DNA from 3 places in the Halorhodospira halochloris genome. Region 3 is predicted to be linked to each of the others. Evidence: predicted binding sites of a transcription regulator. Region 3 holds the regulator's gene; each other region holds the start of a gene.
The links. The regulator sigma-54, encoded in region 3, starts transcription at its own class of promoters, with help from an activator protein. The targets are predictions, from matches to a motif close to TGGCANGNTNCNTGCTT.

Region 1: the regulator sigma-54 is predicted to act here: its motif matches at 1,008-1,024, upstream of HH1059_RS09850 (P-II family nitrogen regulator).
Region 2: the regulator sigma-54 is predicted to act here: its motif matches at 1,148-1,164, upstream of HH1059_RS12765 (P-II family nitrogen regulator).

What each region holds. Positions count from the first base shown of each region.
Region 1 is NZ_AP017372.2:2,169,827-2,172,091, forward strand. It holds gene HH1059_RS09845 (PAS domain-containing protein) at 1-442, opposite strand, end outside; gene HH1059_RS09850 (P-II family nitrogen regulator) at 1,095-1,427, shown strand; gene HH1059_RS09855 (HepT-like ribonuclease domain-containing protein) at 1,497-1,763, opposite strand; gene HH1059_RS09860 (Rpn family recombination-promoting nuclease/putative transposase) at 1,973-2,265, opposite strand, start outside.
Region 2 is NZ_AP017372.2:2,789,171-2,791,435, forward strand. It holds gene amt (ammonium transporter) at 1-702, opposite strand, end outside; gene HH1059_RS12765 (P-II family nitrogen regulator) at 741-1,079, opposite strand; gene ubiK (ubiquinone biosynthesis accessory factor UbiK) at 1,286-1,561, shown strand; gene HH1059_RS12775 (YifB family Mg chelatase-like AAA ATPase) at 1,775-2,265, shown strand, end outside.
Region 3 is NZ_AP017372.2:2,028,423-2,030,687, reverse strand. It holds gene hpf (ribosome hibernation-promoting factor, HPF/YfiA family) at 1-240, opposite strand, end outside; gene HH1059_RS09300 (RNA polymerase factor sigma-54) at 253-1,725, opposite strand; gene lptB (LPS export ABC transporter ATP-binding protein) at 1,781-2,265, opposite strand, start outside.

The sequences.
Region 1 (2,265 bases), 140 kb from region 3:
CTTGTTGAACTGAATGTATATCCTCGTCCACACACTCTTGCTGCTTTTTGCACTCGCGGAAGGTAACAACCGTACCCGCCGTCTTTTCACCTTCACGCAGCACAGCAGCTTCAACAATTACCGCAAGGGGATCGCCATTGCGTGTTCGAAGCCAAGTTACTGACTCGAAGTTTTGTGAGGAGCCAGTTCTCGCAACCTGAATTAGCTGCTCAGTGAGCGCCAGGGCGCAAGGGTCATCCCGATAAGCGTACACCACTGATTCTAAGCGCTCTCCGAGCAACTCCTCCGGATCGGGATAACCGAGCCGTTGACAAGCAGCTGCGTTGATGTAGGTAAAACAGCCTTCTTTATCAACAACACAGACAGCACCCGGCTGACTGTCGAGGATACTTGCTAAAAATGCGAGCCTATGCCCTTCCCTTTGTGCTGCATCGTAAGTCATCTTTCCCCCATTGAAGTATCAGCTCCGTCAACCGGCGCTCGCGACTAGCGAAACTCACCGCCTTTGATTAGCGACTAGCCGACTGCCGGAGGGGGGCAAATCGCAGCTATAGGCCTGCAACAGCTGTTATACCAACCTCCAGAGCCTCTTTTTCGCCTTTTCCAAGAAACCTTGCAAAAAATACGCCATTAGTTGGCACCAGGGCCCAGCACTACGCTGACTCAGGGCCACGTAAATACCGTCTAGACCTCTACAACAGGGTCGGTTTTCAGAGCGGCTTCACAACGTGCCGATCTGCCTGTTCCCGCCATCCAAAGCAGTGCTAGCGCTCACTCGGTCGGCAGATCCACTCCTTGGCTCACTAGAAAGTGCTGCCCCCCCCGCTTGGCTGATTCCAAGCAACTTCGTTCGGCTACCCATGAAGTAATGTTTGGGCACGATTTCTAGCCATACCTTGAGCTCTCAAACTCGACGATAAGCTCGATTTTTACACCGGAGTAACCCAGTGGTTCAGGGGGGGCCCTTGGAGGCACCCAGGAAGGGGATCCAAGCTGCTAGCCAGGGGTGGCATATCTTATGCAATCCCCTATATACCGCAGCTAAATTTGTGAACTGGGGGTACGAAACAAAATCGAAACGGGGGGCATGAAGTATGAAATTGTTAACGGCAATTATAAAGCCTTTCAGGCTCGACGATGTCCGGGAGGCGCTCTGCGCGATCGGTGTGCAGGGGATGACCGTCACCGAGGTAAAGGGTTTCGGGCGTCAAAGGGGGCGGACCGAGCTCTATAGCGGGGCTGAGTACGTAGTCGACTTCATACCTAAGATGAAGCTTGAGGTGGCCGTGGAGGATGGCCTAGTGGACCTTGCCTGTGATGTTATTACTAATGCTGCTAACAGCGGCAGGATCGGTGACGGCAAGATTTTCTTGTCCAACGCTGAGCAGACGATTCACATCCGCCGGCAGAGACGACTTCTAAGATAACTCTCGGATGGAGCAGGAGAGATCTGCGAAATGGATTGCTCGAAGATGCAGGTACGTAGGTGAGGATGCTCATGAATCTGCCGGGTTCCACGACACTTCATCTTTCAGCGCCTTGAGCTGGGGCAAAAGTCGGGGCACGTCATCCTGGATGATGCTCCACAGAGTGTCATCGTCGATACCGAGGTGGCCGCGGATGAGGCGGTTGCGGGTGGCGATGATCATCCTCCAGGGGATTTCAGGATGCTCGTCCCGAACCTCATCCGAAATATGGGTGGCGGCTTCGCCGATCAGCTCCAGATTGCGCAGGGTGGCATCGTAAGTGAGACTACTGGCCACGAAATCCGTCTAGTCGAGGCCCTCGGTGTAGGCAAGCACCTTACCGGTGAAGCGATTTGGTAACTCTTCTTTTAGAGGGAGGGACATGTTACATGGCAGCTTGCAGAACACCAGCCGACTCTGGCCATCTAGTCGGGTGAAGCAAACCCATTAGTTTTGAGTTACGTTATGTGTGCCCTCTCTGCCGAGCAATCTTGCGCTAAAAGGCTTTAATCTTCAGCAAAAACGTTCTCTACTCGTGCAGCATCTATGGCTCGATCAAACCAGTGATCAAGCTGTTCTAGGGAAGCATTCTCCACTCGCTCTTTATAGAGCCTTTTTGCCTGAGATCCGAATTTGCGCTCAATCAGGCGAAGAAGGTCTGATGCCTTAGCCTCTAGACGCCCTCTTTGCTGCCCTTCTTGACTTCCCTCTTTCCATCCTTCTTTACGTCCTTCTTGCCGTCCTTCTTTACGTCCCTCTTGTCTCCACTCTTCTGCCACTGCCATCGTCAACTCCTCCG
Region 2 (2,265 bases), 760 kb from region 3:
AGAGCCGCCATTAAAGCCGAACCAGCCCAGCCAGAGGATCAGCGTTCCAAGCGCCGCCAGGGGCATGTTAGCTCCAGGTATCGCCCGCACTTGGCCACCAGGGCCATATTTGCCCTTGCGGGCACCTAAGACAATAACGCCGGCAAGTGCCGCTGCAGCACCGGCCATGTGGACTATCCCAGAGCCGGCGAAATCGGCATAGCCTAACTCATCAAGGAAGCCGCCACCCCAGCTCCACATGCCTTGAATGGGGTATATAAAGCCTGTCAGCACCACTGCAAAGATGAAGAAAGACCAGAGCTTCATCCGTTCTGCGACGGCACCAGAGACGATCGACATTGCGGTAGCAACAAAGACTACCTGGAAAAAGAAATCAGAGAAGTACGAGAAATCGGCCTCTCCTGCCCGGGCCATTTCAGCTGTAACTGGCTCGGTTGCTGGCAGCAGAAACTGGATGGTCGGCAAAAATCCGAGGATGCCACCGTCACTTTCATACATTATGTTCCAGCCGATAAGCATGTACATGATAACGGCTATCGAATAAAGACCGACATTCTTGGTAAGAATCTCGGTAGTATTCTTCGCCCTTACCATGCCCGCTTCGAGCATCGTAAATCCTGCCGCCATCCACATTACCAAAGCGCCGGATAACAGGAGGTAAAACGTATCCAGCGCATATGCCATTTCCATTACATCTTCCATCGGACTAATCCTCCGCTAAGCGTTATATGGCGACCCAGTTAGAGTGCATCATTGCCGGTGTCACCCGTCCGGATACGCACAGCCTGCTCGACGTTGAAGACAAAAATCTTACCGTCACCAATCTTGCCGCTATTTGCGGCATTGGTAATGGCATCGCAGGCGCGGTCGACTAAGCCGTCCTCTACCGCAACCTCCAGTTTCATCTTGGGCAAGAAATCGACTACGTATTCAGCCCCACGATAAAGCTCCGTGTGCCCCTTCTGCCTGCCGAAACCCTTAACCTCAGTGACAGTAATCCCCTGCACGCCAATGGCTGAGAGGGCCTCACGGACATCGTCGAGCTTGAAAGGCTTGATAATCGCCGTTACTAATTTCATGATTGACGTCCTCATTGCACGTTATGCGGAACCTCAGCGAGAAATAATCGCTGCGATCATCAGGGGATCTGCATAAGGCATGCCAGGCCGGAAAATTACGCCAACATCACCCCTGGGGGTCGATTCACGGCTCGAAATGCCCCACAATGGATGAAAATGCATTCTCCGCTGCACCAAATCGGTGCGAATCGATGAGGGTTAAGGCAATGCTCGACAACAAAACTATCGATGATCTAGCACAAAAACTGACCGCCAGCCTGCCGGCGGGAGTAAGGGAGTTTCACGAGGAGGTAGAGAAAAATGTCCGTGCCTCTCTCCAGTCTGGGTTCTCACGCCTGGACCTAGTCACCCGGGAGGAGTTCGACGCCCAAGCTAAAGTACTTGCTCGGACTAGAACGCAGCTTGACGAGCTAAGCCGCCGGGTAGCAGAGCTGGAAGCCAAACAGTCAGAGGGGAAATCTTCTCAAGACGGGCAAAACTAGCTGGACATCTAGGAGCCTACCACCTATAGTCCAGGCAACGGCAAGGAAAGCCAAACGCCCTATAGGGAAGATACAATCCCCTTCAGGGGGCTAGGACTGCCTTCATGAGCCACCTGCGATAACCATGCGCAGATCTGTGCGTATGGTATCGCGCTTGGTGCGACTCCATGAAGGCAAACACATAATGTATTTGATGCGGCCAAGGAGGGCCTGATGACTCTTGCCATTGCATGGGCGCGCGCAGCAGTTGGGATTACTGCTCCAGAAGTTCGAGTAGAAGTACATATAGCCATGGGATTACCATCCCTGGCACTAGTTGGCCTGCCCCGAACCGAAGTGCGCGAATCGCGGGCCCGGGTATATAGCGCAATAACCAACAGCGGTTTCCTATTCCCATCCGGGCGCATCACAGTCAATATGGCCCCAGCCGATCTGCCGAAAGGCGGAGGCAGATTCGATCTCGCCATCGCCATGGGCATCCTCGCTGCATCGGGCCAAGTCAACGGGGACATCGAGCATCTTGAATTCGTTGGTGAGCTTACCCTCGGCGGCGAGATACGTTCAGTAGGTGCCGTACTTACTGCCGCTTACGCCGCTCGCGAGGCAGCACGGGAAATAGTCGTCCCCGTCGCTGATAGTCAAGAAGCGGCGCTTGTCCACCCCTTTGGCACATACCCCGCTACCAGGCTTTGTGACATCCTAGA
Region 3 (2,265 bases):
GATCAGCGCATCGATTGCTGCGTACATATCATTAGAGACTGCATTTGCAAATACCCTGCCTCCACCACTGCCGAGCTGTATATTAGCCTCCGCTTTCTGTTGCAATTTTTCAACAGATAGTATGACTTCAGTGTCAATCAAATTGTCAAAGTGACGCTGTAGCCTGCTCATCTTGTCATTTACATAGTCGCGTAAGGAGTCGGTAATCTCTATATGGTGACCGCTGAGTTTGATTTGCATGGCTTGGATCCTTCATTTGCGAAGTTCTGCAGCTTGCGTCTTATTGCCGTAGCCTCTTTGTTTGACTTTGCGTTGCGAAGACGAGGCAATGCCCAAAGATTCACGATACTTGGCTACGGTCCTACGTGCTACCTTGATGCCCTCATCCCTGAGAGATTCAGCGATGGCGCTGTCACTAAGCGGTTTGCTGGTCTCTTCAGCGCTTATCAAGCGTTTTATTCGTGCCCGGATGGCAGTAGCAGATGCCTCACCTCCATCTGTGGTGCTTACGTGACTGGAAAAAAAGTACTTGAACTCATACGTCCCACGTGGTGTGTACATGTATTTGTTGGTTGTTATCCGCGATATTGTAGACTCATGCATGTCAATTGTCTCGGCTATCTCGCGCAATACCAGAGGCTGCATGGCCTCCTCGCCGTGGTCCATGAACTCTCTTTGCCGATCGACGATGGCGCTGGCCACCTTAAGCAGCGTCTCATTGCGGCTTTGCAAGCTCTTTAACAACCAGCGAGCCTCCTGGAGGTGGGTCCGTAAACAGTGATTATCGGCACTAGTATCGCCGCGTTTAACGAGACTGGCGTAGTAGGGGTTGATCCGTAGAGTAGGCGTCATCTCGCGATTGAGTTCAACATGCCAAGCGCCGTCCTGGCGGAATACGGTAACGTCAGGAATGATGTACTCTGGTGCAGAGTTGCTCAGTTGTTGACCCGGCCGAGGATCGAGGCTCCTGATCAGTTCGAGTGTTTCGTCAACAGCCGAGCCACTCAAGCCTAGCTCGGCTTGTATCTCGTCATAGCGCTGCTCGGCGACTCGTTCCAAGTGGTTGAGGACTATTTCCATCGCTTCCCCTCGCCAAGGTGTGGTTTCGGGGAGTTGCTCAAGCTGAATAAAAAGTGCCTCTGCAGGTGATCGAGCGGCTATGCCATGCGGATCCAAGCGCTGGATACGGGCAAGGATAGACTCCACATCGCTAGGGCTGAAATGGATGCTTGTCGGAAGCTGGCCGTGTATCTCTTCAACACTTGACTGGAGGTAGCCGTCCTCATCAATAGAATCAACAATGATCTCGGCAACTAAACGTTCACTCTCGGTAAGGTCCTCCATCTCCACTTGCCAGAGCAAATGCTCTATCAGTCCCTGGGGGTTGGAGCTGCGATTCTCTAAGATGTCTGTGGCTGAATCAGCTCCTGGGGATGCGCAGGCGTAGCTGGCGTCATAAATATCTTCCCAGCTGGTATCCAAGGGTAGTTCGTCGGGTATTGCCTCACCGCTAGGTTGCTCTTCCGCGTTTTGATCCTGATTTGACTTGTCTGCAACGCTTGTCTCTTCGCCCTCATCAGTCTCCAGCATTAGATTGGATTCCAGCGCCTGCTGGATTTCGTTATGCAATTCGAGACTAGACAGCTGCAGCAGCCGAATGGCCTGCTGTAACTGAGGCGTCATGGCCAGCTGTTGGCCCACTCTTAGCTGAAGCGTTTGCTTCATATCAAATTCTTTACAGTGGTGGTTAAATTTTCAAACAGTACTACACTAAAGCTTATCATAAGCTAAAATCCTCACCCAGATAGACCTCCCTTACTTTAGGGTCAGCGAGGATTTCTTGGGCGTTTCCTGCAGCTAAGACCCGGCCGTCGCTAAGGATATATGCCCTCTGAACAATGCCCAGGGTTTCGCGTACGTTGTGGTCGGTAATGAGAACACCGATGCCGCGATCGGCTAACCGGCGAACTATCCGTTGAATGTCGCCAACCGATATTGGGTCGACTCCGGCGAAGGGTTCATCCAATAAAATAAATTGCGGATTAGCGGCAAGGGCTCTGGCAATCTCAACCCGACGCCTTTCCCCTCCAGACAGAGAAATTCCCATAGAATCGCGAACGTGATTTACGCCAAAGTCTTCTAGCAGCTCTTCTGCTGCACTTTTGCGCTCGGCTCGGCTGAGATCTGAGCGCAGCTGCAAAATGGCGTTGAGGTTGTCTGCGACGCTTAGTTTACGAAATACTGATGGCTCCTGCGGGAGATAGC